Regions from separate parts of the Pseudomonas sp. 1928-m genome, predicted to be linked through region 4. Evidence: predicted binding sites of a transcription regulator. Region 4 holds the regulator's gene; each other region holds the start of a gene.
What was found. The regulator FliA, encoded in region 4, starts transcription of late flagellar genes. The targets are predictions, from matches to a motif close to CTAAAGTTTNNNNNNNNNNNGCCGNTAA.
Positions count from the first base shown of each region.

Region 1: P3C18_RS04680 (methyl-accepting chemotaxis protein) is a predicted target of FliA. The motif match lies at 4,477-4,504, and genes of this name have one in related genera.
Region 2: flgM (flagellar biosynthesis anti-sigma factor FlgM) is a predicted target of FliA. The motif match lies at 2,446-2,473, and genes of this name have one in related genera.
Region 3: P3C18_RS09995 (methyl-accepting chemotaxis protein) is a predicted target of FliA. The motif match lies at 2,265-2,292, and genes of this name have one in related genera.

Region 1 is NZ_JARIXO010000001.1:1,051,515-1,059,420, reverse strand. Features, by position in the region: gene P3C18_RS04690 (ATP-binding protein) at 1-1,522, shown strand, start outside; gene P3C18_RS04685 (response regulator) at 1,497-2,195, shown strand; gene P3C18_RS04680 (methyl-accepting chemotaxis protein) at 2,262-4,292, opposite strand; gene P3C18_RS04675 (ROK family protein) at 4,512-5,405, shown strand; gene ampE (regulatory signaling modulator protein AmpE) at 5,612-6,448, opposite strand; gene ampD (1,6-anhydro-N-acetylmuramyl-L-alanine amidase AmpD) at 6,445-7,008, opposite strand; gene P3C18_RS04660 (DUF1631 domain-containing protein) at 7,320-7,906, opposite strand, start outside.
Region 2 is NZ_JARIXO010000001.1:1,594,764-1,602,669, forward strand. Features, by position in the region: gene P3C18_RS07175 (TIGR04283 family arsenosugar biosynthesis glycosyltransferase) at 1-74, shown strand, start outside; gene P3C18_RS07180 (TIGR04282 family arsenosugar biosynthesis glycosyltransferase) at 71-682, shown strand; gene P3C18_RS07185 (flagellar brake protein) at 679-1,428, opposite strand; gene flgN (flagellar export chaperone FlgN) at 1,510-1,977, opposite strand; gene flgM (flagellar biosynthesis anti-sigma factor FlgM) at 2,062-2,406, opposite strand; gene flgA (flagellar basal body P-ring formation chaperone FlgA) at 2,564-3,322, opposite strand; gene P3C18_RS07205 (chemotaxis protein CheV) at 3,396-4,328, shown strand; gene cheR (protein-glutamate O-methyltransferase CheR) at 4,373-5,200, shown strand; gene P3C18_RS07215 (transglycosylase domain-containing protein) at 5,272-7,906, opposite strand, start outside.
Region 3 is NZ_JARIXO010000002.1:104,383-112,288, forward strand. Features, by position in the region: yybP-ykoY riboswitch at 1-82, shown strand, start outside; gene P3C18_RS09980 (TMEM165/GDT1 family protein) at 159-743, shown strand; gene P3C18_RS09985 (ketosteroid isomerase-related protein) at 849-1,292, shown strand; gene P3C18_RS09990 (M48 family metallopeptidase) at 1,347-2,159, opposite strand; gene P3C18_RS09995 (methyl-accepting chemotaxis protein) at 2,328-4,478, shown strand; gene P3C18_RS10000 (SOS response-associated peptidase) at 4,546-5,163, opposite strand; gene P3C18_RS10005 (DUF2007 domain-containing protein) at 5,230-5,490, opposite strand; gene P3C18_RS10010 (CPXCG motif-containing cysteine-rich protein) at 5,490-5,672, opposite strand; gene P3C18_RS10015 (1-acyl-sn-glycerol-3-phosphate acyltransferase) at 5,801-6,967, shown strand; gene P3C18_RS10020 (hypothetical protein) at 7,032-7,319, opposite strand; gene P3C18_RS10025 (hypothetical protein) at 7,591-7,797, shown strand; gene P3C18_RS10030 (YajG family lipoprotein) at 7,865-7,906, opposite strand, start outside.
Region 4 is NZ_JARIXO010000006.1:73,899-80,956, reverse strand. Features, by position in the region: gene P3C18_RS17245 (chemotaxis response regulator protein-glutamate methylesterase) at 1-695, opposite strand, end outside; gene P3C18_RS17240 (chemotaxis protein CheA) at 739-2,952, opposite strand; gene P3C18_RS17235 (protein phosphatase CheZ) at 2,964-3,752, opposite strand; gene P3C18_RS17230 (chemotaxis response regulator CheY) at 3,772-4,146, opposite strand; gene fliA (RNA polymerase sigma factor FliA) at 4,244-4,990, opposite strand; gene fleN (flagellar synthesis regulator FleN) at 4,987-5,817, opposite strand; gene flhF (flagellar biosynthesis protein FlhF) at 5,895-7,058, opposite strand, start outside.

The DNA of each region.
Region 1 (7,906 bases), on a different contig from region 4:
CGCGATTCTCGCCTGGTGGGTGGTGCTGACCCGCGAAAGCCGCCGGGTGGCCCAGGAGGAATCCGACCGCCAGACCCAGCTGCTGATGCAGGAGATCGAAGCCCACCGCAAGACCGACGAAGCCCTGCAGAAAGCCAAGGAAGCCAGCGAAGCCGCCAACGCTGCCAAGAGCCGCTATGTCACCGGGCTGTCCCACGAACTGCGCACCCCGCTCAACAGCATCCTCGGCTACACGCAGATTCTGCAGCGCGATGCCGGCATGCCAGGGCAGCATCAGGACGCCCTGGCCACCATCTTTCGCAGCGGCTCGCACCTGCTGTCGCTGATCGACGGACTGCTCGACGTGGCCAAGATCGAAGCTGGCAAGCTCAACCTGGAACTGACGGAAATCCCTTTCCCCGAATTTATCCACCAGCTCGAACGCATGTTCACCCCCCAGGCTGAAGAGAAGGGCCTGCACTTTCGCCTGGAAACCAGCGGGCGCATGCCAGCGGTGGTACGCGGCGATGAGAAGCGCGTGCGGCAGATTCTGATCAACCTGCTCGGCAATGCGGTGCGCTTTACCGACAGCGGCGAGGTCTGCCTGCGCGTCAGCTACCTGCGCGAAACTGCCAGCTTCGAGATCGTCGACACCGGTATCGGCATCGACCCCGAGCAGATCGAGCGGATCTTCCAGCCGTTCGAGCGCGGCGACCTGATGCGCCAGGACAACGGCGTCGGCCTCGGCCTGACCATCACGCGCATGCTCACCTCGCTGATGGGCGGCGAGCTGTCAGTCAAAAGTGTGCAAGACCAGGGCACCAGCTTCCAGGTGCGCCTGTTCCTCTCCGAGGTGCGCGTGCCCCAGGCGGTGGTGCATGTGGAGCACGACATCATTGGTTATCAGGGCCCGCGCCGGCTGATTCTGGTGGTGGACGACCATATCGAGCACCGTCGCGTGCTGGCCGGCATGCTCGAACCGCTGGGGTTCAACATCATCCAGGCCGCCAGCGGTCAGGAAGCAATTCGTCAGGCCGCCCTGCTGCACCCCGACCTGATTCTGATGGACCTGTCGATGCCGCAAATGGACGGTTGGGAAACTAGCCGGCTGATTCGCCGCAACGCACAGAGCAAGGCCCCAATCATCGTGATTTCCGCCAACGCCTTTGCCGATGACCGCGAGCGTAGCGTGGCCGCCGCATGCAACGACTACCTGGCCAAGCCGGTGCACACCCCGGAACTGCTTGAACGCATCCACAAGCAACTCGATCTGCAATGGCTGCGGCGCACCGCGCCTTTGCCAACGCCGCCGCTCGCAACCCGCGTGCTACCAAGCAGCAGTGACCTCGACGCACTGCGCGAGCTCGGCGCCATGGGCTATATCCGCGGCATTCTGGAGAAACTCGACGCCATTGATCGGCTGACACCCACCAGCGCCAGCTTTACCAAGCCCCTGCGCGCCCTGGTGAAAAGCTATCGCCTGGACGAATTCAACCGCCAACTCAAGGAGGCCGAGCATGAACGCGCTGACCAATCCATCTGAGCACAACCCCAGCCCGGCCGAGCGCGGGGTGATCCTGATCGTCGACGACACGCCGGACAACCTGGCCCTGCTCTCCGATGCCCTCGATGAAGTGGGTTACATGGTGCTGGTGGCGCTGGATGGCTTGAGCGCGCTGAGCCGCATCCAGCGCAGGCGTCCCGACCTGATCCTGCTTGATGCGATGATGCCGGGGCTGGACGGCTTCGAGACCTGCCAGCGGATCAAAGCCGATCCGGCCACTGCCGACATTCCAGTGCTGTTTATGACTGCATTGACCGACAGCGAACACGTGGTCAAAGGCTTCGCCGCCGGCGGTATCGACTATGTGACCAAACCGATCAACACCGAGGAAGTCCTCGCCCGCGTAGCCTCGCACCTGCGTACTGCGCGCATCCTGCAAACGGCGCGCGCCGCCAGCCAGGCGCAACCGCTAACGCTCAACGACGAGCCCGCCTATGCCACCCTCTCCGCGCGCTTTCAGCTCACCGAACGTGAAGTAGAAGTGTTGCGCTGGGTGGCCTGCGGCAAGACCAACCGCGATATCGGCGACATCCTCGGCCTCAGCCCGCGCACGGTGAACAAACACCTGGAGCACGTGTACGTGAAGCTCGGCGTGGAAACCCGCACGGCCGCCACCTCGGTGGCACTCTCGGCAATGGCCGAACGCGTCTGAGCCCGACGAACCATCGCGCATAAAAAAACCCGCCAAGGTGGCGGGCTTTTGCAAGCGAGTTGCTGATCAGACGCGGAACGCACCTATCAGCTGCTTCAAGCGCGCTACCAGCCCGGACAGCTCACGACTGGCCTGCTCGGTCTGGCTGGCCCCTTCGGCAGTGCGCTCACCGGCCTGGCTGATCTCGACGATGTTCTGGTCGATATCCTGCGCCACGGCGGTCTGCTCTTCGGCAGCGGTGGCGATCTGCTGGTTCTGATCGACGATCATGCCCACCGCGCCGAGGATATTCTCCAGCGCCTGCTGCACCTTGCCCGACTCATTGACCGTGGTATCGGCCATCTGGTGGCTGGCATTCATCGCCTTGACCGCCGCGCCGACGCCGCTTTGCAGCTTGGCAATCATCGACTCGATTTGCTCGGTGGACTGCTGAGTGCGCTTGGCCAGGTTACGCACCTCGTCGGCCACCACGGCAAAGCCGCGCCCCTGCTCACCGGCACGCGCAGCTTCGATGGCCGCGTTGAGTGCGAGCAGGTTGGTCTGCTCGGCGATGCCCTTGATCACGTCCAGCACCTGGCTGATCGACGCGCTATCGCTGGCCAGTTTGTTGATCACTGCAACCGACTGGTCGATTTCCCCAGCCAGGCGCTGAATGCTGCCAACCTGGGACTCGACCAGCGCACGGCCACTGACCGTTTCATCATTCACGCTCTGCGCGCTGCCCACCGCAGCGGCAGCGCTATGCGCCACTTCCTGAGCGGTGGCTGACATCTGATTCATTGCGGTGGCAATCAAGTCGATCTGCCCACGCTGGCCGGCAACCGCCTGGTTACTCTCACCTGAGACCTGCTGCACACGGTCCGCCTGGCGCTCAACCTCAACCACCGTCTGGCCCACGCGCTCGATCAACTGGTGGATCTTGCTCACCGTTTCATTGAACACCTGGCCCAGCTCACCCAACTCATCCTGGCTCTGCGCCTTGAAGCTGACGGTCATATCGCCGGCCGCCACCTGGTTCATCACCTGACCGAGTTTTTTCAGGGTAGTGCGGATCGACACATAGAAGCCGCCGTAGAGGTAGACGATCAGCAGGAACACCACCACCAGAGCCGCGACCAGCAGCACCATCTGCGTACGGTTTTCCTCCAGACGCACCTGCAGCTGCTTGTCGAGGAACACCAGCACCGCATCATTGAGCTGGTAGGTCTGCTCCATGGCGCCGCTGACATCCGCGTAGAACTGCGCCCAGGGCGTATCCAGCGAATCGGCGACTACCACCTGATCCTCGAAGACCGTAGTACTGGTTTTCAGCGTCTCCAGGCTGTTTGCAGCCAGACTGGCCAGCTCAGTACGGGCCTGCGCGCTGCTGTTGAGCGATGCCTGCAGATTCAGGCCATATTCGGCATGCAGCTTTTCCAGCTCCAGCAGCAGCTCATCAAATTTGGTACTGGCCGAAGAATTGAGAAAACCCTGGGCCAGCGAGTAGGAACCAATGGCACGGCCTTCACTGAGTACCGCGGTGACCTTGGGCGTATCCACCGTCACCAACTCAATCATCTGCCGCACGGCGCCCTGACGGTCCTGGCTCAGGCCGGCCTGGCTGGCAACCAGCTTGATAAACACCTGAGAGCTGCCCAGCAGCTTTTCGGCCAGGGCGATCTTGCCCTGCAGCGAGGTCTCAGCCTGCACCGCAGCCAGCTCGGCAATCAGCTCATCGCGCTTGCTGTTGAATTCTTCGATCTGCTCAGGCTCGCGCACTACCGCGGCCATGCCCTGCAATGCTTCGCTGATGCCGCCTTGCAGCTTGACCAGGCGCGCTTCAAGATCACCCGCCTGACCGGACTGACCGATCATCGCGTTGACCTCGGTGAGGTCGACGAAATCCTCGAGGTTGCGCCGTAGCGTCAGACTTTCGCCGAGCAGATCAATGCTCTCGAGAGCCGCCTGGGTACTGATGAACTGCCGGTAGGAGTCACGCACCAGGTAGAAGTTGGTGACCAGCATGGGCAGAAAGAACAGAACACTGATCAGACTGAATTTCATGCCGAAGCTGAGGCGATTCATTAGCGCGATGGCCGGATACAACACGGTCTTCACAGGACGTCTCCAGTTCTATTTATTGTTGTGTAGGGTTACAAAACGGCCGTGCAGAATCTCAAACGGCGGCTTGTATGTCCCTTGCTGCTCGACCTGTGGCATTTGCATCAACGGGGTAAATACGGGCAGATTAATGTGATCAATGTCACAAAATAACGGTCGAGCATGGCGCCATGTATACCTCTTATCGACTCCAACCTCTGTAACTTAAGGTTAATGATGCGCACATCACTGAAGCTCGGTATTGATCTGGGTGGCAGCAAAGTCGAAATAATCGCCCTGGAAAACGGCCAGCAAGTCTTGCGCCGACGCGCCCCAACGCCGCAGGGCGACTACCAGAAAACCGTCGCCCTGATTGCCAGCTTAGTTGAAGATTGCGAGCGCGAACTGGGCTGCCGCGGCAGCGTCGGTGTCGGCATCCCCGGCACCCGCTCCCCCGACCACGGGCGGATCAAGAATGCCAACTCGCAGTGCTTGATCGGCGAGGATCTGCAGGCCGATCTTGAGCAGCGCCTACAGCGCCCCATACGCTTGGCCAATGACGCCGACTGCTTTGCTCTGTCAGAAGCCTGTGATGGTGCAGGCGCAGGTGCAGTGAGTGTTTTCGGGGTAATTCTCGGCACCGGCGTCGGTGGCGGTCTGGTCGTGCGCCAGCACCTGCTTAGCGGCCCAAACGCCATAGCCGGCGAATGGGGGCACAACCCGCTGCCCTGGCGGCGCGATAAGGACGGCCCGAGCCGACGCTGTTATTGCGGGCAGGATGACTGCATCGAAACCTTTCTAAGTGGCCCGGGCTGGGCAGCCCGCAGCAATCTTGGCCTGGACGCAAGCGCCCTGGTGAGCGCCGCAGAAGCCGGCGATCCCGCCGCACAACATGCCGTTGCCCGCTATTGCGACCAACTGGCACGCGGCCTGGCGTCGGTGATCAACCTGATTGATCCGCATGTGATTGTGCTAGGCGGCGGCATGTCCAACTGCACTGCGCTCTACTCCCAGGTAGCGCCACTGCTGCCGCGCTATGTGTTTTCCGATCAGGTCAACACGCGCTTGCTACAGGCCAAGCATGGCGACTCCAGCGGTGTACGTGGCGCGGCCTGGCTGTGGAACGAATAGCCAGCTTCAGAACCAATTTACGATCTCGCGAGCTAGAGCCCTGCAAGGCGCTACGTTAGTAACAGCCTCCGGCTGGTCAAAACAGGCGAGGAACGGTCGGAGTCGCGGTCGACTGTACTTTTGTACATGAGCATTACGACCGGGCTGGCGCTCCAGCCTGTTTTTAACGCGGCAGGGCCGACGCGCAGCAGATCATAAATTGGTTCTCAGATAAGCAGGGTCCAAACAGCAAACACCGCATACCAGAACACTGCGGCGCGCACTAACAGCTGCCACAGCCCGTCCAGGCTGCTGACCCCGACCTCGCCAATCACCGGCTCCGGCGTCTCGCCTGCAGCCCGCGCAGTAATGATCGCCAACTGCGCCGCGCTGATATCCCAGCTGAGCAGCTCATGCAGCAAGGTCCGGCTGACGCCGGCGAAGTTACCTACCAGGGCAAAGCTCGCGGCGAGCACACGCACCGGTAGCCAGTCGAAGCCATGACGCACCTGCACAGCAGCTTCACGCAAGGCCGGCAGAGTGGCATGTTCGCTGGCCAGGGCGACCAAGCGATACGCCAGCGCCGCCAATGGGCCGAGCAACGCATACCAAAAGATCACCGCAAAGAAGCTCTGGTAGGCCTGCCACACCAGATGACCCTGCACGCGCTGTAGCAACTCACCCTCTTCGTCCGCCTCCAGCGCCAGATCACGCCGCGCCACCAGATACGCAGCCTCGGCATCTTCACGGCGCCAACTGTCGCGAAACGGCCCCAGTGCTGCCAGCAAATCACCGCGACCCAGGCTGTAAATCACCACCAGCAGATGCACCGGCAGCGCCAGCCAACCATAGGCTACGGGCTCCAGTACCAGCAGAATCAGCCCCAGAGCGAACAACGGCAACAGTACCAGCAAGGCCAGTGCCAGCCAGGGCCGCTCAGCCCACTGCGGCTTGCTCTCGGTAGCCGTCAACAACCGTAACCAGAGGCCATCGTGTTGAATAGGCTTACGCCAGGACGAGAACTTCTCGACCCACAGCACCAGCAGTAGCACCAGAAAATTCATGTCAGCTCCTTGTCTTGCTGCAATGCCATGCGCACACGCTGCCAGTCGAATGCCGGGCCGGGGTCGGTCTTGCGGCCTGGCGCGATATCGCTATGGCCACAGATGCGCTCCAGAGTGATCGCCGGGTAAGCCGCCTGCAGCTGCCGGGTCAGTTCAATCAGCGCCGCATACTGCGCTGCCGTAAACGGCAGATCATCGGTGCCCTCAAGCTCGATACCTAAGGAAAAATCATTACAGTTTTCCCGTTCAGCAAAACGCGACACTCCGGCATGCCAGGCGCGCTCATTGCAAGAGACGAACTGCGTGACGGCGCCATCACGCTCGATAAAGAAATGCGCGGACACCTGCAAGCTGGCAATGCTGGCGAAATAAGGATGCTCGTCCGCATCCAGACGATTCTGAAAAAACGCCTGCACCTTGCCCGTGCCGAACTGCCCAGGCGGCAGGCTGATGTTATGGATCACCAACAGAGAAACTTCGCCAAGCGGCCGCTGATTGAAGTTCGGCGATGGGCAGCGCTGGATGCCATCGCACCAGCCACTGGAAGGGTCCAGCTGCATAAAGACTCCTTGAACGAGCCACCACTCTAGCAGGCTGTTGAAAAACTACCTACGTTGCCGAGGCGTCGTTAAAAACAGACTCAAAATGCTCATTTACAGCTTGTAAACTCCGCTTTTTCGCCGCTTTGACCAGCCGAAGGCTGTTACTGGTGTAGCGCCTAGCCTCGACTGTCTCGCCTACGCTTTTCAACGACCTGCAAGTGCAGCCCATGCTCAAGGCCAAGGGCGAATGCCGAGCAGAGGCGCAGATGCAAAAACGCCGCCGGGGCAATACCCCGGCGGCGTTGTAGTGACGCATCAATACGAGTCGATCAAGCGCCCTTGAGCTTGCGCAGGTTACCGATCACCGACTCCAGTGCCCGGTCAAACAGCAGCGCATCATCGAGCAGGCGAATCGCGCCGCGGCGGAACTCCACGGCCAGGCCCATACGGGTCTTCTCCAGCACCTTCATACCGGTACGGTTGACGAAGATGTACTTGCCGGTTGGCTTGATCACCGCCGCCAGCTTGCACCGCAGCTTGTGCTCTTCATCTTCCTGAAATTCGACCCAACTACCGACTCGCAGGTTATCGACCTGCAGCAGCGACTCATCATCGTCCGGCAGGCTGGTTTCCGGTTCAGCGGCACGCAGTTCGCCAGGCGCCAGCAGAATGATCTCTTCGACCACCTCGACCATCGCCGGCTCTTCAACCGCTTCCGCAGCTGGCAGCTCCAGCAATGGCAACTCGATACCGGCCTCGGCCAACGCAGCGCGCTGCTCTTCATCGATTTCAGCAAGCGGTGGCACATCGCCCTGCGGATTTTCTTCCGGCAGGCTGCGCTTGAAGCGCTGGAAGGCCTGCACATGCAAGGCTTCTAGCTGACTGAAGAATTCACCGGTGGAGAACGGATCAAACG
Region 2 (7,906 bases), on a different contig from region 4:
TGCGGCTGGCCTATTACTGTGGCGCCAGCCCGGAAAAACTGGCTCGTCAGTACCGGCGAGGGTCGCTGTTATGAACCTGTCGATCTCATTGCATCTGCTTGCTCGCGCCCCGGTGGCGGGGCGGGTAAAAACGCGCCTGATCCCGGCGCTGGGCGCTCAGGGTGCCTGTGATTTACAGCAGCTGCTGCTGGAGCGTGCGCTGCAGTTGCCGGCCCATGGCTTTGGCGAGCGCTTTCTGTGGCTGGACGATTTACCCGATGCAGGCCTGCAGGCGTTGGCGCAGCGCCTTGGCTGGACCTTGGTCGAGCAGCCAGCGGGCGATCTGGGCGAGCGCATGCGCCGTATTGCCACCCTCGGGCTGGCGGAAAGCGATGCGGTGATTCTGATCGGCAATGACTGCCCGGCGCTCGACGGAGCTTATCTGCAGGCGGCATGCCATGCGTTGCAGGAGCAGCCCGTGGTGATCGGCCCGGCAGAGGATGGTGGTTATGTGCTGCTGGGGTTACGCCGCGTGGACGCCGCCTTGTTCAGCGATATGCCGTGGGGCACCGAACGGGTCTTCGAGATGACCCTGCAACGCCTGCAGCAGCTGGACTGGCGTCCGGCACTGCTGCCCGCGTTGTGGGATGTTGATCGGCCTGAGGATTTATCGCGCCTGGCGGCACTGGATATCTTGATCTAGAACAGTCCGTCACTCTCGAAGCGGCGTGCTTCACGCTGCAACTGGTAGACGAAACGTTCGACCAGACGCTGCTCCTGACCATTGATGCGGTGGAAGCGTGCACCGACAAAGGTGGTGTCGACCTTCTCTTCGTACTGCACATGACGCATTTCAATGGCGGTGGTCATGGCGCCGAAAGGAAAGCGTGCAGTAAAGCGCTCATAGACCTGACCGGCCTGCAGGCTGCTGCTGATATTGCCGGGAAAGCGCAATTTGCAGCCGGTGGCAGAGATATCCAGCAAATGCCCAGGTATGGCTGTGCGTAGTTTATCGCCGGCCAGTTCGACTTTGATCAGTTCAGTCTGCTTGAGCGGGGCGCGGAAGGCGCTGCGCCGTTGATGGTAGGTCACCTCAAGTGGCATCGGGCTGAAGTAACAGCGCGCGCCTTCGTGCTCGGTGATGCGCACATTCTGTTCGCATTTCCAGGCTACGCGCACACCTTCATGGAAGGCTTCGACATTGAACGCCTCGCCGTTGGCCAGGTAGCGTTCACCATCGTTTGGCACCAACTCATCGAGAATCAACAGGTTCTTGTCGCGATCAACCTCGATCACGTAGCTCTGAAAGCGTTGGTTGCGTTCGTGGAAGGTGATGATCAGCGGGTCATGGTTTTGTTGCAGTTGGCGCAGGTTGGCAACTATTTCCACCGGTGCCTTGAGCACCTTGGGTGGCTGCGGGCCATCTTCCTGGCTAAAAGGACTGGACACGGTCCATAACTCTCCGAGCAAATGCTATGGCACTAGCATACTGGCAATGTGACAGTATGTCCCCTGTGCCTTTTATAGGTTTCAGGCCTGGCTGAGCGGGCGCTGCTGGCCGATTCTAGCGGCACTGCCGCGGCTGTCATAGAGGCTCGGCGTCTCGTTGCCACGCAGAATGCCGAGCATGCTGTTGGCCGAGGCCTGGCTGGAGCGAATCAGCCGGCCATTACGCAGGTTGGCCGTTTGGCAGCGTTCCAGCAGGGCGTTGAGTTGATCGCCGCGCTCAAGCAGCAGTTCGCCTTGGGTGGACTGTGCGGCAAGCGCTTGCAGGCCGGTGCGGTCGGGGCTGAGGTTGAGGTTGGTAAGCAGTTGGCTGCGCTCTTTGCCGTGCTGGTCGAGCAGGGTTAGTAGCGGCAGTTTTTCCGTCAGGATGCTTTGCAGGCGGGGGAGGTCGCGGTCACTGAGGGCTTGGAATTCGGTGTCGATCAATTCAAGCAACTGCTCGGCGGTGCCGATATCGTTGGTGAACAGTTCAAGCAGGCTGGTGTCGTGCATTGCGGGCTCTTCGGGGTAACAGACGCTGCAGGGTGTGCGTGCAGTGTCTATTGGGCGGCCAATTACCCCAGCGTAGCCCGGTGACTAGCGCTGGGATTCGAAATTAAGCAGTTTGCTGGCAACGCGCTGGCTATCGACTTGATAACTGCCGTCTTCGATCGCCTGCTTGAGCTGGGCGACGCGTTCTTTATTGACGGTCGGCTGATCGCGCAGCTTTTCGCTGACTTTTTGCAACTGTTGGGCCTCGCGGCTCAGCTGTACCGACTCGCCGCTTTTGCCGGCTTGCTGCGCCTGCTCGGCGGGGCTGGGTACGTTGCCAGGTTGTTTACCGCCGATGGCTTCGTTCTGGCCACCTGCCTGCGCACTGCCGGCCCGCCCCGAATTGGCTGGCGATGCGGCATTGTTGAGCCGGTTGATGTCAATGACCATGATGCAAAACCTCGAACAGTGTTTGGACGCTTGCCTAGCTTGTCGGCATTGCCCTGAAAAACTTTAGGGCAAAAAAGTGTGCGTCAGGTAACAGTCTAAACACAGTGTGGATAATCGTCAGCTCACCAAGTGCACAAAGTTAAAACAAGAATCATGCCTACATCGCCACTTCAACCTGTCCAGGCCCAACTACACGAGCCCGGATCACCCGATTGGAGCGTTGGTTACGCACGCTGATCTGCTTGCCAATCGTGCCGTCCGACAAGGCTTCGCCCGGCATACGCACGCTAATACCACCGCTGCGGGCGCTGATCACTACCTGATCACCTTTGCGTATGGCCTCGGCCGCTTGCACATGAATCGGCGCAAGCACCTGATCGGGCAACAGTGGTCGCGTCAATTTTTTACCGATTGCCTGCTTAAGGGCTGTGAGATACCCCTGATTGAGCAGGCCAACATCCCGTTCGGCTAACACCACATCCATGTCCGTCAGCAGATTGTCGCGTTTCAGCGGGCGACTGGCGATCACCACTTCGCGGTACAGGCGCACTTGCCCAGGCACAAAAACTGTCCAGGGTGCATCACCGTCACAGCGTACGCGCAGGGTCACACGGCCAATCGGCTCGGCAGGGCTTTCCAGGGTGGTAGTCAACGGCTGCGGGCACAGCGGCAGGCGCAGGCGGGGGTCGAGTCGGTTGATTTGAATCTCATGGCGGCCAGCGATGTTGCTACGCTGTAAATAATCGCTCACCGCTTGCTCAAGAAAAACTTCGCCAGCGCCGATAAGTTGTTCAGGCCGCGTGGCGTTGGCTGTTGCCAAGGCGCTATAGCCGAGTGCCAGCAAAGCGGGTACAACTGCCAGCCAGTAGCGGCATTTTGCCAGTGAGTGTCGGTTAGTTGTCGTTTCAGTGTTCATATGGGTTGGATAGCAAGGCGCGTGCCGCCTGCTACGCTGACAGCAATCTGTTACTCAAATAAGGAGTTTGGGTATGGCCGGTGTGATGGATTCGGTTAACCAGCGAACTCAGTTGGTTGGACAGAATCGTTTGGAGTTGTTGCTGTTTCGTCTGAACAGCAACCAGCTGTATGGGATTAACGTATTCAAGGTGAAAGAGGTGCTGCAATGCCCGAAGCTCACCATCATGCCGAAATCCAGTCCGGTCGTTCGCGGTGTCGCCAATATCCGTGGCGGTACTATCCCGATTCTCGATTTGTCCATGGCTACCGGCAGCGCGCCGCTGGCTAATATCGACAACAGCTTCGTCATCATCACTGAATACAACACCAAGGTTCAGGGCTTTCTGGTGCACTCGGTCGAGCGCATCGTCAACATGAACTGGGAGTCGATTCATCCGCCACCCAAGGGCACCGGGCGTGACCATTACCTGACGGCGGTCACCCACCTGGACGACAAGATGGTCGAGATCATCGATGTCGAGAAAATTCTGGCCGAGGTGGCGCCAACATCGGAAGTTATTTCTGAAGGCGTACTGAATGCCGAGACCCAGGCGCGTGCGGTAAGCAAACGTGTGCTGACCTGCGACGATTCATCGGTGGCGCGTAAGCAGGTAACCCGTTGCCTGGAGACTGTCGGCGTGGAGGTGGTGGCGCTGAATGATGGGCGTCAGGCACTGGATTATCTGAAGGCGATGGTCGAAGAAGGCAAAAATCCTGCCGAGGAGTTTTTGATGCTGATTTCCGACATCGAAATGCCGGAAATGGATGGTTATACGTTGACCGCTGAGATCCGCGCCGATCCGCGCATGCAAAAGCTGCACATCATCCTGCATACTTCGTTATCTGGCGTGTTCAACCAGGCCATGGTGAAGAAGGTGGGTGCGGATGATTTTCTCGCCAAGTTTCGCCCGGATGACCTGGCGGCACGAGTAGCTGACCGCATCAATATCGCGGCAGGGGACTGAGGGCCTGGCCCTCAGTGAATCATATGTTTGTCGAGGCCTCGCGAGTGTCTACAGGTAATTTGGATTTCGAGCAGTTCCGGACTTTCCTGGAAAAAGCCTGCGGCATCCTGCTTGGCACCAACAAGCAGTATCTGGTTTCCAGTCGGCTCAACAAGTTGATGGAGCAGAACAGCATCAAGACTCTGGGTGAGCTGGTGCAGCGCATGCAGAGTCAGCCACGCAGTGGTTTGCGCGAGCAGGTGGTCGATGCCATGACCACCAACGAAACCCTGTGGTTTCGCGACACCTATCCGTTCGAGGTGCTGAAAAACCGCGTGCTGCCGGAGATGATCAAGGCCAGCCCGGGTCAGCGTCTGCGCATCTGGTCGGCCGCTTGCTCCTCCGGGCAGGAACCCTACTCGCTGTCGATGACCATCGATGAGTTCGAGAAGACCAATATCGGTCAGCTCAAGGGCGGTTTGCAGATTGTTGCCACCGACCTCTCGCCGACCATGCTGATCAATTGCAAATCCGGTGAGTACGACAGTCTGGCGATGGGCCGCGGGCTTTCCCAGGAGCGTCTGCAGCGCTATTTCGACCCCAAGGGACCGGGGCGCTGGGTGGTCAAACCGGCGATTCGTAGCCGCATTGAGTTCCGCCCGCTAAACCTGCTGGACAGTTATGCCAGCCTGGGCAAATTCGATGTGGTGTTCTGCCGTAACGTGCTGATCTACTTCTCGGCTGAAGTGAAGAAGGACATCCTCACGCGCATTCATGCGATGTTGAAGCCGGGCGGCTATTTGTTCCTCGGCGCTTCTGAAGCGCTCAATGGCCTGCCTAACCACTACCAGATGGTGCAGTGCAGCCCAGGGATCATCTACAAGGCCAAGTAATAGTCGCAGGGTTGAAAAAACGGGAGGCCACAGGCCTCCCGTTTTTATTGCGGGCAGTTTTTATTTCGACCCTACAAGGTTCTGGCCTGAACCGCAGGCGTAGGCGGCAGACATTGGCTGTGGGTATCCGGCTCAAGGTAGGGCAGCAGAATCGGCGCCATGCCTTTGAGTACCTGCACCGGCAGCGCTGAGGTGAAACGGAAGCTTTCTGCGGCGCGGCCAGGGACGAAAGCGGTAAGGGTGCCGTAGTGGCGTGGGCCGAGGTAGAAGACAAAGGTTGCGGTGCGGTTCATCGCCCGCGAGCTGAGTACCCGGCCACCGGCGCCGACGGTTTCGATGCGGTTATCGCCGGTGCCGGTTTTGCCGCCGACCTTGAGCGGTTGGCCGTCAGCCTGGGTAAAGCTGCCCAGCAAGCGCCGCGCGGTGCCGGCCTCAACCACATCGGCGAGGGCACTGCGCAGCGCCGCTGCGACTTCCGAGGCCATCACCCGCTTGCCCTCGGTATGTTCGCGTACCACCAGGGTGTCGTAGGGCGTATCGGCGGCAAAATGCAGACTGTCGATGCGTGCGGTGGGTTGCCGAATACCGTCGTTCTGGATAATTCCGACCAGCTCGGCCAGCGCCGCAGGGCGATCACCGGAGCTGCCAATGGCGGTGGCCAGCGACGGCACCAGATGGGCGAAGGGATAGCCGAGGTTTTGCCAGCGCCGGTGAATATCGAGGAAGGCCTCCACCTCCAGCATGATGCGGATGCGGCTGTCGCGGGCGCTCTTGTGCCTGCTGCGGAACAGCCAGCCGTAGACTTCCTGACGTTCGTCCTGGCTGGCGGCCACCGCATTGCTGAAGGTGGCTTGTGGTTGTTCGATCAGGTAGCCCAACAGCCACAGTTCAAGCGGATGGACGCGGGCGATATAGCCCTGATCCGGCAGGTTGTAGGCGCCGGGACCGTAGTTTTTATACAGCTCGCTAATGCGTTTATCGCTGAGTTTTTCCTGGGGCAGGTATTTGCGCAGGAAGGCGGCGAAGCTGGCTTCATCGCTATGTGGCATCAGGTAGCGGTGCACGGCGGCAAGGCGCACCGAGGTGTGGCGCAAACCGTTGAGGAAGGTGTCCAGGCGCTGTTGTTCGGGCTGGCCCTGGTATTTACGCCAGAAACGCAGCAGAAAGGTGGTGCCTTCGCGGTCGGCGAAGTCTTGCAGATAGGCTTGGCGGCGCGGGTCCTTGTCGTCCTTGAGCAGCTCGGCGCTGTTGTTTGGGCCCTGATAAGTGCTGTAGCGCACCAGGTCGCGCATCAGGCGGATAAACGGCAGATTCAGCGACTCGCGCAGGGCTTCTCGCATGCTGGCAATGCGCTGGTTATCTTCACGGCGGAAGTTGTTGAAGGTGTGAATGCCGCCGCCGGTGAAGAAACGCTCGCCAGGGCTGGCGGAATATTTGCGCTCCAGCGCGGCATCCAGCATGGCCGACAGGCTGGCGTTGGGGGTGCTCTGCAGGTAACCGATGGCCCAGCGGGTGAGGTTGTCCTCGGCGCTGACTGCGCGCAATTCGCTGGGGCTCTGCCCCGCGTGGCGCTGGTGCAGTTCGGCGATGATTTCCAGATAGGTGGCCAGCACCCTGAGCTTGGCGGTGGAGCCCAGTTCCAGCTTGCTGCCTTCGTTGATGTCAAACGGCTGGTCGGTGCTATCGGTCTGCACCCGCACCACGCTGCCGTTACTGGTGCGCTCGAACAGGGTGAAGCTGTAGCGCACGTCGGCGGTTTTTTCCGGCGACAGCAAGCGTTCGCCAAACAGACCGATCTGCCCGGCGAACTCCGGATCGGCCAATTGCTGCAAGTAGTGGCTGGCGGCTTGCTGCAGCTCGTTGTTCAGCGTGCTGGTGGCGCTCAGGTCGAGGCGATCCAGGTCATACAGCGGCATATTGAGCATGGCTGACAGTCGCGCTCGCGAGACGCTGATGCCCTTGTTGCTGTCCACCGGCTGCAGATTGGGCTCCAGGGCCCAGTCGCGGTAGCTGAGTTGTTGGTTTAGCGCCGCATCACGCAGCGCAGCGTCAATCAGGCCGCCGCCAGCCAGCAGGCGGATATGGCTATCGGTCAGTTCAGCCAGGTCATTGCGACCCTGGGCCAGGTAATAGGACGGGCGCCGCTGGGCAATCATCAGGGCCAGCACCTGACGCAGCGCCAAGCCGCGCTCGGCCAGGCTGGCATCTGGCGAGCGCGCTGGGTCGAGCAGCAGATTGACCCGGGCGAAGTCCGCGCCGAACCAGATGCGCAGACCATCGGCCAGGCCATGCACCTCGCCATGCCCGGGGGCGGCGGAGAGCGGCACGCTGTTGAGGTAGTCGCGCACGATATTTTCCCGCGCGGCCAATGTCTGCGGCCCGCTCTGGTAGGCGCGCACACTGGCGGAGAGCATCTGCCGCAGTTTCTCCGTACCCGATAACGTCAGGCCGTCCGGGGAGTGGCGGTATTTCTCCAGCTGGGTGGCCAGGGTGCTGCCGCCTGCAGACTGGTCTTGCATATCCAGCAGCTTGCCGACCTGGGAAATGGCCGCCATGACAAAGCGTGGCCAGTCCACTGCCGGGTTGGCCAGGGGGTGTTCAGGATCAAGCAACTTGCGGTTTTCGATAAACAGCAGGCTGCCGGCCACCAGCGGCGGGATGGTGTTGAAGCTTGGGTAGCGCTGTTGTGGGTAGCGGAACTCATAG
Region 3 (7,906 bases), on a different contig from region 4:
GCGTCAACATACTTGCTCAACAGAGCATGGCGCGTGCGACCCAAGGCCCTCTTAGAGAGGCCTGCGGTTTGACAAGACCTATGACACGCACACCTTACCCGGGGCGGGAAGGCTGTACGTGTCATAGCAATGTCGACCCGCCCCTTTAGGAAAGCCTGATGCTCGAATCCCTGTTTGTCCCCACCTTTATCGTGGCCTTGGCCGAAATCGGCGACAAGACGCAGCTGCTCGCGCTATTGCTGGCTGCACGCTTTCGCAAACCCTGGCCGATCATCTGCGGCATTGTGGTCGCCACCCTGGCCAACCATTTCGCCGCCGGCGCGATTGGCAACTGGGTTGCCAGCTTCTTCTCCCCCGCCACCTTGAGCTGGACGCTCGCCGCCAGCTTTGTTGCCGTAGCGCTGTGGACGTTGATCCCGGACAAACTGGATGACGATGAAAGCTCCAAGTTCAAGCGCTACGGGCCGTTCCTGACGACCTTGATTGCCTTCTTCCTTGCAGAAATGGGCGACAAGACCCAGGTCGCTACGGTGATGCTGGCCGCGCAATACCCGCACTTTATCCTGGTGGTGATCGGCACCACCCTGGGCATGCTGATCGCCAACGTACCAGTGGTACTGGTGGGTAATTTTGCGGCTGAACGCTTGCCACTGACGCTAATTCGCCGCCTGGCCGCCTGCGCCTTTGCCGCACTGGCCGTGTATGCGGGGTACCAAGCACTGAAGTTCAGCGGGCTGATTTGACATCAAGTTGACGCCAGGACACTGGCGTTTCGGCCAATACACCGGCTTCCAGACGGCTGCTACAGTGCGCAACATCCTGCCCACTCAGCCGTCAGGGAGACACCTATGTCACTGGATGATCGGAAAAAGCTGGTACGCCACCATATCGACCTGTCGTGGAACAAAGGCCGCACAGCCCTTGCCGAGCAGCTGCATAGCAAAGACTTTCTCTACAAGAGCTCGTTTATCGGCAGGCCGCTGACCAGCCCGGCATTTGCCCAGATGGTGCAGGACATCCGTCACGCCATGCCGGACCTGCAGGTGGTGGTCGAAGAATGCATCGCTGAGGGCAACAAGGTCGTTACCTGGAGCACCCTGATCGGCACCATCCAGAAGCCCGCGCTCGGCTACCCGCCCAGCGACAAGGTACTGAGCATTTCGGCCATGGCCTTCTGGACCATTACCCCAAGCAATGAAATTCAGGAAATCTGCACCATGTTCGACATGGAAAGCTTCCGCTCGCAACTGGGCCTGGCCACCCAGCCCTTTGCTGCCAAGGCATTGCCCTGAACAAATCACGCTCAACAAAAAGCCCCCAATCGGGGGCTTTTTGTTTACCGCGCTTTAGCGCGCCTGTTCATACAACGGCATCACCTTGGGAATCGCCGCCTGCAGAGAAGCGATTCGGCTGCTCGACGAGGGGTGGGTGCTCATAAACTCAGGCGGTGCACCTTCGCTGGCGGCGGCCATTTTCTGCCACAGGCTGACTGCGGCATTAGGGTTGTAGCCGCCACGGGCGGCCAGTTCCAGGCCGATCAGATCAGCCTCGTTCTCATTGCCACGGCTGTTCGGCAACATCATGCCGTACTGCACGGCTGCATCGGCCAGCGCCAAGCTGTCGGAGCCCAGACCGAGCAAGGCACCCGCGCCTTGTTTCGCCAACTCGACACCATAGGCCTTGGACATCGCTTCACGGCTGTGCTCGCGCAGGGCGTGGGCCATTTCGTGGCCCATGATCGCGGCGATCTCATCGTCGGTGAGCTTCAGCTTTTCGATGATCCCGCTGTAGAAAATGATCTTGCCGCCTGGGCCGCAGTTGGCATTCAGCTCAGGGCTCTTGATCAGGTTGACCTCCCACTGCCACTGCGCCGAATCCGGACGGAACAGCGGGGCATGCTTGATCAGGCGATCGGCAATGGTGCGCAGGCGTTTGGCGTTATTGCTGGTTTTATCCAGCACGCCCTTGCTGGACGCCTCGCCGAGGGTCTGCTGATAAGACTGCGCATACATCTGATTGACCTCTTGGGTCGAGAGCATGCTGAACATGTACTGCTTGCGCTCAACACCTACGGCGCCGCCGCTGGTGGTGTTCACCGCCTGGCATCCCGCCAGCAACAGGGCCGTGCTCAACGCGGCGAGGGGTAACAATTTGGCCATGTTAATACTCCTTATGAAAACTGCGACATCCTAGGCGGCTGAGCAGCGACGGACAACTACAAGCTTGCTCAATGCCCGTAAGCAATCTTTAGTTAGACAGGCGATTAAGGATTTTCTCCCCGGCGGCCGATAAGCAGTCACGGCAACTCTTTCCTGTGTGGAGCTTCCATGAAATTTCGCTCGATCCAGACCACCATTGCCACTCTCGCCGGGGCCAGCATCCTGGCCATCGTCGTAGCCCTGATTCTCTATGCACTGTACGCCAGCGGCCGCAGCCAGGAACTGACCCAGGCGCGCACCCAGGGCCTGCTTGAGCAGGTGATCAAACAACGCCTGAGCGCTCTGGCGTACACACAGACGCTGCAGATCCAGGCCGAGTTGGAATACCCGTTGATGATCACCGCCGAGCTGGCCAACACCAGCCGTCTACTTGGCCTGAAGAGTGAGGACGGCAGTGCCATGCTCTCCATGAGCCGCGAAGAGCTCAACAACCTGGCCCGCGAAATCCTGGTGCAACACCCTAAATTGCTTGGCTCCTATATCGGCTGGGCCGTCAACGGCCTGGATGACAGCGACGCCATCTACGCTGGCATCGGCAATCCGGCGGTTAACGAAAGCGGCCGCTTTATTCCCTGGTGGTACCGCAACGATGACGGCAGCCTGGCCCAGGAGCTACTGACCGACCTGGAGAACGAGAAGCCGCTACCCACCGGCGTACGCGCTGGCGAGTATTACCTATGCCCACGCGATGCGAAGAAGGCCTGCGTGATCGACCCGGCGCCTTATGAAATGGGCGGCAAGATGGTGATGCTGGCGTCGTTCGTCAGCCCAATTCTTATCGACGGCACCTTCAAGGGCATGGTCGGCGCCGATCTGGGCGTCAACTTTATCCAGGACCTGCTGGTCAACGCAGACAATCAGCTGTACGACGGCGCAGGTGAAATGGCGCTGATCTCAAGCCACGGCCGCCTGGTGGCATCCACCCAGGCACCAGACAAACTGGGCAGCCCTGCCACCGAACTGCTGGATGCCAACGAGCTGGAAAACCTCAAGCAGTTGCAACCTGGGCAGATCATCTACGACATCCACCACGAGGCTAATCCAGCCGAGAGCCATATCGAGCTGTTCCTCTCCTTCGGCATAGGTGACACCGACGCGCGCTGGACCCTGATGCTGGTCTTGCCGCTCGACACCGTAATGGCCGAATTGCAGCAATTGCATGGTGACCTCACCAATCAGCGGCAAGCTGACACCCTGAATATGACCCTGGTCGGCCTGCTGATTGCCGCGCTAGGCCTACTGGTGATCTGGCTGGTCAGCCGCGGTATCGCCAAGCCACTGAAGCAGATGGTGAGCATGCTTGACGACATCGCTCAGGGCGAGGGTGATCTGACCCGCCGCCTGGAGGTGAACCGCAGCGACGAACTTGGCGATATCGCCAAGGGCTTCAATACCTTCCTCGGCAAACTGCAAAGCATGATTACCCAGGTGGTCAGCTCGGTGCAGAAGGTCAGCGACTCCTCCGAGCACACCGCTGACATCGCCATCCGCACCAACACCGGTGTGCAGAAACAGCTGGCGGAGATCGAACTGGTCGCCACCGCCGTGCATGAAATGACCGCCACCGCTCAGGACGTGGCACGCAACGCCACCCATGCCGCCGAGGCCGCCAACCATGCGGATCGCGCGGCCAATCAGGGCAAGCAGACGGTGCAGCACACCGCCGAGGCGATTGCCGCCCTGGCGCAGGAAATTGGTCGCGCGGTCACCGTGGTGCAAACCCTGGCCAAGGACAGCGAGAACATCAATGCCATCCTGGTAGCCATTCGCGGGATTGCCGAGCAAACCAACCTGCTCGCGCTCAACGCTGCCATCGAGGCCGCCCGCGCTGGGGAACAGGGCCGTGGTTTTGCCGTGGTGGCCGACGAGGTGCGCAACCTGGCGCAGAAAACCCAGAAGGCCACCGAAGAAATCCAGACCATGATCCAGCAGCTGCAACAGGGCACGCGCGACGTGGTCAAGGTGATGGAGGACAGTCAGGGCAAGACCGAGGTCAGCGTGCAACAGGCCAGCCAAGCCGCCGAGGCGCTGGAATCGATCACTCAGGCGGTATCGGTGATCAACGACATGAACACGCAGATCGCCAGCGCCGCCGAAGAACAAAGCGCGGTGGCCGAAGACATCAACCGCAACGTCACCAATATCGGCCAGGTGGCCAATGAAGTGGCCGGCGGCGCCGACGAAGCCAGCCAGGCCAGTGCCGAACTGACCAAGCTGGCCGAACAGCAGCGTCGGCTGATCAACCAGTTCAGGGTCTGATCTGGCTGCAACAAAAAGGGCGGACTGCCATAACAGTCCGCCCTTTTTCTTGCGCCCTGTTAATGGCCTAGGCCGGCGTCAGGCACTCAGGGGCATCGAGCTTGGGATCATTGATCAGGTTGGCCAGCACCCGCTCGCGCAACGCCGGTTGCGGGCTCGCCAACAAGGCCTGCAACTCGGCCGCCGGAGTATCGGCAGCCAACCAGGCGGCCTGCCCGGCTTCATCGAGAATCAGCGGGCGGCGCTGGCTGGCCGCCGCCTGAGTCACCACCGCCGCGCTCAGGTAAACACAACCCTCTACCGGATAAGCCTCCCACAAGGCGGCGAAATACAGCGGTGTCGTCTCACCGGTGAGCCAATACGGGCGCTTGCGCGCGGTGCCGCGCCATTCATAAAAGCCGTTAGCAGGCAGCAGGCCGCGACGCAGGCGAAACGCCTCCCGAAACATCGGCTGCTCGGCCAGGGTTTCCGCCCGCGCTTGGGCCGGGGTCTTGGTCAGGTCAGTCAACCAGGGCGGGGTCAGCCCCCAACGCGCACGCGTCAGCTGACGCTCGCCCTCGACGTTGCGCAGCAGCAGCACCTGGCTATTGGGCGAAATGCTCCAGTGCGGTAACTGATCAGCGGGAAAACCGGGAATCGCCGCAAATGCAGGCGTCCAACGGAACAGGGCATAACGTCCACACATGGAAAACTCGATAACTCGTGAAGGAAAGGCCGCAGGGCCGACGCGCAGCAGACCATAACCAGGCAATCAGCAGAGCAGCGTACCCTGGAAATTATCCGGCTCATCACTGGGCAGCGGCAGCGCGGCATTGTACGCGGCGATCAGCTGTTGTGCGCTGTGCGCCTGGTCATCCTCAACCATCACCCCGAGCAAGCCACAGGCGGGCAACTCGCCCACAGCGCCAGCCAGGTGCTGCCCGGTGAGGTAGGCGTCGATCCCCTCACTGGCCAACATCCCCAGCAGCAGCTCGCCTTCCATCAGGTCCTGCGGCTCGTAGATTCGCTGCATCAGTCATTCTCCCCACGCACATCCAGGCTCCAGTCCTCACCATCGGTCTGCAGCGAAAACACGATCGGCCGGCAGCACACCGGACAGTCTTCAATGTACTGCTGATCGCCGGCCGACAGGTCCAGCAGCGCCTCAACCTGCTCGCCGCAATAAGGGCATTGGTAGTCCTGGCTTTCCAGCATCGCTGTCTCCTTGTGACTTGGCGTTATAATCGCCGGTCTATAGCTGGCCCTGCAGTCGCGCATTATCCATTGTCCGGCGCGACGACCAGCGCAGTGAGCATCTCCACAGCCAACCACAACAAGAGAGCATGATGGGCGAATTCGATGCCATCCGACCTTACGCCGACGCCGAAGTCCCTGCCGTGCTGGCGCGCCTGCTGGCCGACGATGCGTTTCTCGGCATCCTCACCCAGTTCCGCTTCCCGCGCCTGGCGGCACCTTTAGGCTGGCTGCTTAAACCACTTATAGCCTATCGCCTGCGTCTTGAGTTTCGCGACGTGAGTTCGGTGGCGCAATTGCAGACGCGCATCGAGAGCTATGTTGACCGCAGCATTGAGCAGGCAACCGATGGCGTGAGCTATTCCGGCATCGAACACCTGCAGGCCGGCAACGCCTATCTGTTCCTCGCCAACCACCGCGATATCGTCATGGACCCGGCGTTCGTCAATTACGCGGTGTACCACGCCGGCCTGCCGACGCCGCGCATCGCCATCGGCGACAACCTGCTGCAGAAGCCGTTTGTCAGCGACCTAATGCGCCTGAACAAGAGCTTTATCGTGCACCGATCGATCAGCGGACGGCGCGAGAAGCTGGCGGCCTATCAGCTGCTGTCGGCCTATATCAACCATTCGATCCGCAATGATGGCGAGTCGATCTGGATCGCCCAGGCCGAGGGCCGCGCCAAGGATGGTGATGACCGCACCGATTCGGCGATCCTCAAGATGTTCCATATGAGCCGCAAGGCTGAGCCGTTTGCCGAGGTGATCAGTGCCCTGCGCCTGACCCCGGTATCGATCAGCTACGAGTACGACCCCTGCGACCAGGCCAAGGCCCGTGAGCTGTTTATCCGCGCCAGCAGTGGCAGCTACACCAAGGCTGCAGGCGAGGATGACCAGAGCATCGCCCTCGGCATCACCGGTTACAAAGGCCGCGTGCATGTGCACTTCGGCGCGCCGGTCAGCCAGGGGCTGGAGGACAGCAAGCTGCTGGCGGCGGAAATGGACCGGCAGATTCTCACGGGTTATCGGCTGTTTCCCGTGCACTACCTGGCCTATGCCATGTGGGCTGACCGCGACCCGGAGCTGGCCGTGCCCAGCGCTGCAGAACTGTTCCCCGCAGCAGAGCTCAGTGCGGCGCAGAGCGAATGGCAACAGCGCCTGGCCAACTGCCCGAGTGAGCAGCAGCCCTACCTGATCCTGCAATACGCCAACCCGGTGCGTAACCAGTACCGGATCAAGGCCGGTCTGCCGCTTTAGGCAAAGCGCAGCCCAAAAAAACGGCAGCCATTGGCTGCCGTTTTTTATTGCCGGAGAAACCGAGTTACAGCTGTGTGCTAAGCCAGGACAGCAGCAAGGCCGACGCCAGGCAGGCATAAGCAAAACGGTAGAAAAACTGGTTCAGCCGCAGTGTCGGCTCATCGAAGGCATAGGCCTCATCCGCCAGCTCATTCAGTTGACTGCCCGCCAGCAAGCGGGCCTGCGCACGCTGCTCACGCATGCGGGTAGCCAGTAGCAACCAGGCGCCGGCCAGGGCAAAAAATAGCGCAAGGCCATTAAGCCACTGTCCAGGCTGACCTTCGATCAGCAACCAGAGCGCTTGCAACGACATGCTCAACCTCTACGTCTATAAGGCATGCGGTTAACACCGCGCCTGAATTAGCAGCACACCCGATGCAGTATCGGGCAGTCCAAATACGGCCGCGGAGTCTACCGAAGGTTGCCGCACTCGCGGCTCGATTCCGACGAATCGCAGCTGCTATGACCAAGCGGTCTAAACACTGTCATCTACGTGAGCTATGGTCTAACACTCGTCCCAACGCCTTGGCCAAAAAGGCTTCAAGCACGGTGACAGGTCTTAATCATCCATGGAGGAACGCACCATGCTGCACGCCCAACCGCAAGACCGCGACTACCTGATCGATTCGCTGGATGACGTGGAAGCCGTCATCGACGGGCTGTCTTTCAATGTGCAAGACGACCACTGGCTGGTCTACTGCGCCATGGGCGGCCACGAGCATTACGCCCTGCCTGATGTCGATACGCTGACCGGCATGAGCATGCCCGAGTTCTACAGCGAAGCTGCCTGAACGGCCGCAAAATGCAGATGTAAAAAAGCCCGGAATAGTCCGGGCTTTTTCATGACCGCAGCAAGGTTTACTGCGCGAGCATTTGGCCGATGGTCGGGTCCTTGAAGGC
Region 4 (7,058 bases):
GCAAAGGCCTTGGTGAAGGCGGCCGGCATATGCTGGATCAGCACGATCGGCGCCGGAAAAGTAGCCGGCAACTGGGTCAGCACACGCTGCAGCGCCACCGGCCCACCTGTCGAGGTGCCAATCGCAACCAGCTTGTAGGATTTACGCTTAGGCGCGGCACTGACAACAGCCGGCGCGGGAGCCGCAGCTGGACGACCCGGCGTGCTGGTGGTGGTTACAGGGCGTGCCCCTGGCTTGGTTTGCGCTGCAGGTGTCGTGCTAGGCGCTGCCACGGGAGGCGGGCTCAGGCTACGGCGGTTACTGCGGGCAATGGTATGAATTTTCTCGCAGAGCAGCTGCTTGACCCGCTCTGGATTGCGCGAAATATCCTCGAAATTCTTCGGCAGGAAATCCACCGCACCGGCTTCCAGCGCATCCAGCGTAACGCGCGCGCCTTCATGAGTCAGCGAAGAGAACATCAGCACCGGCGTCGGACAGCGCTGCATGATGTTACGCACGGCCGTGATGCCATCCATCATCGGCATCTCGTAATCCATGGTAATCACATCGGGCTTGAGCGCTTGTGCCTGCTCGATGGCTTCACGGCCGTTAGTGGCTGTGCCGATCACCTGAATATTCGGATCGGCTGAAAGAATTTCCGACACACGCCGACGAAAAAAGCCGGAGTCATCAACCACCAACACCTTAACAGCCATAAACACTCCTAAACGGCGCGACAGATAGCTGCGCCGCTAACAATCAGATACGCCGGGCGTAACGTTTAAGCATGCTCGGCACGTCAAGAATCAGGGCAATACGTCCATCACCGGTGATGGTCGCGCCCGACATGCCTGGAGTGCCCTGCAGCATTTTGCCCAGCGGCTTGATCACCACTTCTTCCTGACCGACCAGTTGATCGACCACGAAACCGATGCGCTGGCTGCCAACGGTGAGAATCACCACATGGCCCTCGCCCTGCTCCACATGAGCAGCACTGCCGATCAACCAGCGCTTGAGGTAAAACAGCGGCAAAGCCTTATCGCGCACGATCACCACTTCCTGGCCGTCGACCACATTGGTTCGCGACAAATCCAGGTGGAAAATCTCGTTGACGTTGACCAGCGGGAAGGCGAACGCCTGATTGGCCAGCATCACCATCAGCGTCGGCATGATCGCCAGGGTCAGCGGCACCTTAATGACGATCTTCGAGCCCTGGCCCTTGACCGAAAACACGTTGACCGTGCCATTGAGCTGGGAAATCTTGGTTTTCACCACGTCCATGCCCACACCGCGACCGGACACATCGGAAATCTCGGTCTTGGTCGAAAAGCCCGGCGCGAAGATCAGGTTGTAGCATTCGAATTCATTGAGGCGGTCGGCAGCGTCCTTATCCAGCAGACCTTTCTCCACGGCCTTGGCACGCAGCTGATCGGCATCCATACCTTTACCGTCATCGGAGATCGACAGCAGGATATGGTCGCCCTCCTGCTCGGCGGACAGGATCACCTTGCCGCCGCGTGGCTTGCCCGAGGCTTCGCGCTCTTCCGGGGTTTCAATGCCGTGGTCGACCGCGTTACGCACCAAGTGGACCAATGGATCGGCCAGGGCTTCAACCAGGTTCTTGTCGAGGTCGGTTTCTTCACCGACCAGCTCCAGGTTGATCTCTTTTTTCAGGTTGCGCGCCAGATCGCGGACCAGACGCGGGAAGCGCCCGAAGACCTTCTTGATCGGCTGCATGCGGGTTTTCATCACCGCCGTTTGCAGATCAGCCGTTACCACATCCAGGTTGGACACTGCCTTGGACATGGCTTCATCACCACTACTGGCACCCAGACGCACCAGGCGGTTCCGCACCAGCACCAGTTCGCCGACCATGTTCATGATTTCATCCAGCCGCGCGGTATCAACCCGCACAGTGGTTTCCGCCTCGCTAGGTGGCGCAGCCTTCTCGGCTGCAGGTGCGGCAGCCGGAGCAGCAGGTGCCTTGGCCGGTTCCGCCTTGGCAGCAGGTTTTGCAGCGGGTTTAGCGGCGGCCTTGGCAGGTTCAGCAGGTTTGGCAGCCGGAGCTGGCGCAACGGGCTTGATCGCTTCAGGCTCGACAAACTTGCCTTTGCCATGCAGTTGATCAAGCAGTGCTTCGAACTCATCGTCGGTGATATCACCGCTCGGCGCGGCAGCAGGCTCAGCTTTGGCCGCAGGTGCGGCAGGCGCAGATACAGCAGGCGGGACAAACTGGCCTTTGCCATGCAACTGATCGAGCAGCGATTCGAACTCATCATCAGTGATCTCATCACCGGCCGCGGCTGTTGCCGCTGGCGCAGCAGCAACTGGCGCGGCGGGTGCAACAGCAACGTCAGGAGCTACAAACTGCCCCTTGCCGTGCAGCTGATCGAGCAAGGATTCAAATTCATCATCGGTAATTTCATCGCTGCTGGCAGCACTGGGAGCTTGCGCCGGAGACTCGTCCAAGGAGCCCAGCAACTGCTCAAATTCACTGTCGGTGATATCGCCAGCGGCCTCTGCAATCTCGATTTCAGGCTCGGGCTCAGCCTGCGCTTCAACTGGCGCGACTTCCTCTGCACCTGCTGGCTCAGCCAGGCGTGCCAAGGCGGCAAGCAGCTCAGGGGTAGCGGGAGTCAGATCAGTACGCTCACGTACTTCGGTAAACATGCTGTTGACGGCATCCAGTGCTTCCAGCACCACATCCATCAACGCGGAGTCGACGCGCCGCTCACCCTTACGCAGGATGTCGAAGACGTTTTCTGCGATATGGCAGCATTCCACCAGCTCGTTGAGCTGGAGAAAACCGGCACCACCTTTGACGGTATGAAACCCGCGAAAAATAGCGTTGAGCAGATTCATGTCGTCCGGGCGACTTTCCAGCTCAACGAGCTGTTCGGACAGTAGTTCAAGAATCTCGCCGGCCTCTACCAGGAAGTCCTGGAGGATTTCTTCATCGGCGCCGAAGCTCATAAGACGTGCTCCTAAAATCCCAGGCTGGAAAGCAGGTCGTCGACATCATCCTGATTGGATGCGACGTCTTCACGCTTATCGGCATGAATCTGCGGACCTTCACCATGCGAAGGCTCTTTTTGTTTTTCTTGTTCGGCGCGGAGCAACTCATGGTTGTGCTCAATGCCAGCAAATTGATCCACCTGACTGGCCATCAGCACCAGTTTCAGCAGATTACTTTCAACCTCGGTCACCAACTGGGTTACACGCTTGATCACCTGCCCGGTCAGATCCTGGTAGTCCTGAGCCAAGAGAATATCGTTGAGGTGACCAGATATCTTGGCGCCGTCACGCTCGCTGCGCGCCAAAAACAGCTCAACGCGCTTGGCCAGTTCACGGAAACCATCGGCGCTCATCTCGCGGCGCATAAAGCGCCCCCAGTCAGCGCTCAGGCTTTGCGCCTCATCACTGAGGTCATTAACCAGTGGTGCGCTCTGCTCAACCAGATCCATGGTGCGGTTGGCCGCTTTCTCGGTCATCGTCACCACGTAATTCAGCCGCTCGGTGGCATCGGTGATTTGCGAGACCTCAGTGGCATGCGGCACGCGAGGGTCGAGCTGGAAATTGACAATGGCGTTATGCAGCTCACGGGTCAGCTTGCCGACCTCGTGATACAGGCCGCGATCACGCGCCTTGTTGAGCTCATGTATCAGCTGTACCGCTTCACCAAAGTTGCCTTGTTCCAGGCTGTCTACCAGTTGGCGAGCGTTGTGTTTCAGGGACGACTCAAGGTCACCCTGAACGGAATCTTTATGTTCCATAGCACCCTCATGGCAAACATCAGCCGTTGACCCGCTCGAAGATCTTTTCAATCTTCTCTTTCAGTACCTGGGCAGTGAACGGTTTGACTACGTAACCGTTAACCCCAGCCTGGGCTGCTTCGATGATCTGATCGCGCTTGGCTTCTGCGGTAACCATCAACACCGGCAGGGTTTTCAGGCGCTCATCGGCACGCACCGCGCGTAGCAGGTCGATACCCGTCATGCCGGGCATGTTCCAGTCAGTCACCAGAAAATCGAAACTGCCGCTCTGCAGCATGGGCAGCGCGGTGACGCCATCATCGGCTTCCGCTGTGTTGGTGAACCCCAAGTCACGCAGGAGGTTCTTGATGATCCGTCGCATCGTTGAAAAGTCATCAACGATGAGGATTTTCATGTTCTTGTCCAAGTCGACCTCCGTACAGTCCCAAACGCACCCAGCAACCTGTATGCGCTTTTAATCGTGAAACCGGCCCAGCGTTAGCGAATGCAACTCAATGTGCGCGCCACTCGCCCAGACGAGCGCGTAAACGAGCGGCACACTGACTGTGTAGTTGGCTTACACGTGATTCGCTAACCCCCAACACCTCGCCGATCTCTTTAAGATTCAATTCTTCATCGTAATATAGCGCTAACACCAGGCGCTCGCGCTCCGGCAGGTTGGCAATGGCATCTGCCAGGGCCGCCTGAAAGCGTTCATCTTCCAGATCACGAGAAGGTTCGAGGTGGTTGCTGCCAGCGTCTTCACCCAACCCACCGTGTTCACCGTCCTGCAACAGGTCGTCGAAACTGAACAGGCGGCTGCCTAAAGTGTCGCCAAGAATGCCGTAGTAATCCTCGAGACTCAATTGGAGTTCGGCCGCAACCTCTTGATCTTTAGCGTCTCTGCCGGTTCTGGCCTCAATTTTTCGAATTGCGTCGCTGACCATGCGGCTATTGCGATGCACTGAGCGGGGTGCCCAGTCACCTTTGCGCACCTCATCAAGCATCGAACCGCGAATGCGAATGCCGGCGAATGTCTCGAAACTGGCGCCTTTACTGGAGTCGTATTTTTTTGACGCTTCGAGCAGGCCGATCATCCCGGCCTGAATCAGATCGTCTACCTGCACATTGGCCGGTAGACGGGCCAGCAGGTGATAGGCAATGCGTTTGACCAGGGGCGCGTAGCGCTCGATCAACTGGTGCTGGGAATCCTGCGCCTGCGCCTTGCTATACATACGAAGTCCAGAGGCTGCTGTCATATGGCCGTGTCCGCGATCGGTTGCTGCACCAGACGCTCAACGAAAAACTCCAAATGACCGCGCGGGTTGGCCGGTAACGGCCAGGCGTCGACTTTCTGGGCTATCGCCTTGAACGCCAGCGCGCACTTCGAGCGCGGGAAGGCTTCGTAGACCGCGCGCTGCTTCTGCACGGCCTTGCGCACTGACTCGTCATACGGCACGGCGCCTACGTACTGCAGGGCAACGTCGAGAAAACGGTCGGTGACTTTAGTCAGCTTAGCAAAGAGGTTGCGACCTTCCTGCGGGCTGTGGGCCATATTGGCCAATACACGGAAACGATTCATGCCGTGGTCGCGGTTGAGCAATTTGATCAGCGCGTAGGCGTCGGTAATCGAAGTCGGTTCATCACACACCACCACCAGCACTTCCTGGGCGGCGCGCACGAAGCTGACCACGCCATCACCGATACCGGCAGCGGTGTCGATGATCAGCACATCGAGGTTGTCACTGATATCGCTGAATGCCTGAATCAGCCCGGCATGCTGCATGGGTGACAGCTGCACCATGCTCTGAATGCCAGACGCCGCCGGCACGATACGAATGCCCCCCGGCCCCTGCAGCAGTACATCGCGCAGCTCACATTCGCCGCTGATAACGTCTTCCAGGGTGCGTTTGGCGCTCAGGCCAAGCAGCACATCGACGTTGGCCAAGCCCAGGTCGGCGTCCATCAACATCACCCGACGGCCGAGATCAGCCAGGGCCAACGCCAGGTTCACCGAGACGTTGGTCTTACCGACGCCACCTTTGCCGCCGGTCACCGCAATCACCTGTACGGGATGCATACCCATATTTCTACACACCTTGTCTAACTTCGACTGGAGCCACTTGGCCGGCTAAGCGCGGTTCAATTCCAACAGCCTGACGCTTAACTGACGCGTCGTGCGGGTTGCTGGTAAAGGCCGGCAAACATCTCCGCCATCGTATCCTCGCTTGGATCCTGGGTCGCCTGCAGCCCTACGGCCCGGCTAACCAGTTGATGACTGCGGGGAATCTGCAAGTCATCGGGAATGCGTGGCCCATCAGTGAGATAGGCTACCGGTAGACGCTGGCTAATAGCCAGTCCTAAAACCTCACCCAGGCTGGTGGCTTCATCCGCCTTGGTCAGGATGCAGCCAGACAAGCCGCAGCGCTTATAACTATGGTAGGCGGCTTTCAGCACTTGGCCCTGGCTGGTAGCGGCCATTACCAGATAATTTTTTGCATTGACGCCACGGCTGGCCAGGGTTTCCAGCTGCATACGCAGGGCTGGGTCGTTGGCTGGCAGGCCGGCAGTGTCGATCAGCACCACACGCTTGCGCGCCAGCGGAGCCAGGGCCTGGGTCAGCGACTGACCCGGATCAACCAGAGTTACCGGGACATTGAGAATGCGCCCCAGAGTCTTGAGTTGTTCTTGAGCACCAATGCGGTAGCTGTCCAGACTGACCAAGGCAATATGCTGCGCGCCGTACTTGAGCACGTAACGCGCCGCCAGCTTGGCCAGGGTGGTGGTCTTGCCCATGCCCGCCGGGCCCACCAGGGCGATTACACCGCCCTCTTCCATCGGTTCCTGCTTCGGCGTTTTGATTGCGTGAGCCAGATGCGCCAGCAGCATGCGCCAGGCCTGACGCGGTTCGGTCACGGTGCTGACACGCTCCAGCAGCGCTTTCGACAATTCGGCCGACAGGCCCATGCGCTGCAGGCGGCGCCACAGATTGGCTTGCTGCGGACGACGGTTCTGCAGCTGGCCCCAGGCAATCGAGCCCAGCTGCACTTCAATCAGCTCACGCAAGCCGTGCAGTTCAAAACGCATGGCATCCAGGGCGCGTTGGTCGGTTGCTGCAGCAGGTGCTGCCTGAGATTTGCGCATCACGGCAGCCAGGCTGTCAGCAGGCAGGCTATCGGCGGCGCCAAACAGCTGGCGGTCCTTGCCGGCATCGACTTGGGTGCGGGTGGTCAGCTCGGCCTGGGCCGTGGCGATTTTTGCCTGGGTCTTGCGCAGCTCGGCTTCCAGCGCCGGGTTGGGCTGACGGGCCGGTGCGGCAGGCACCTG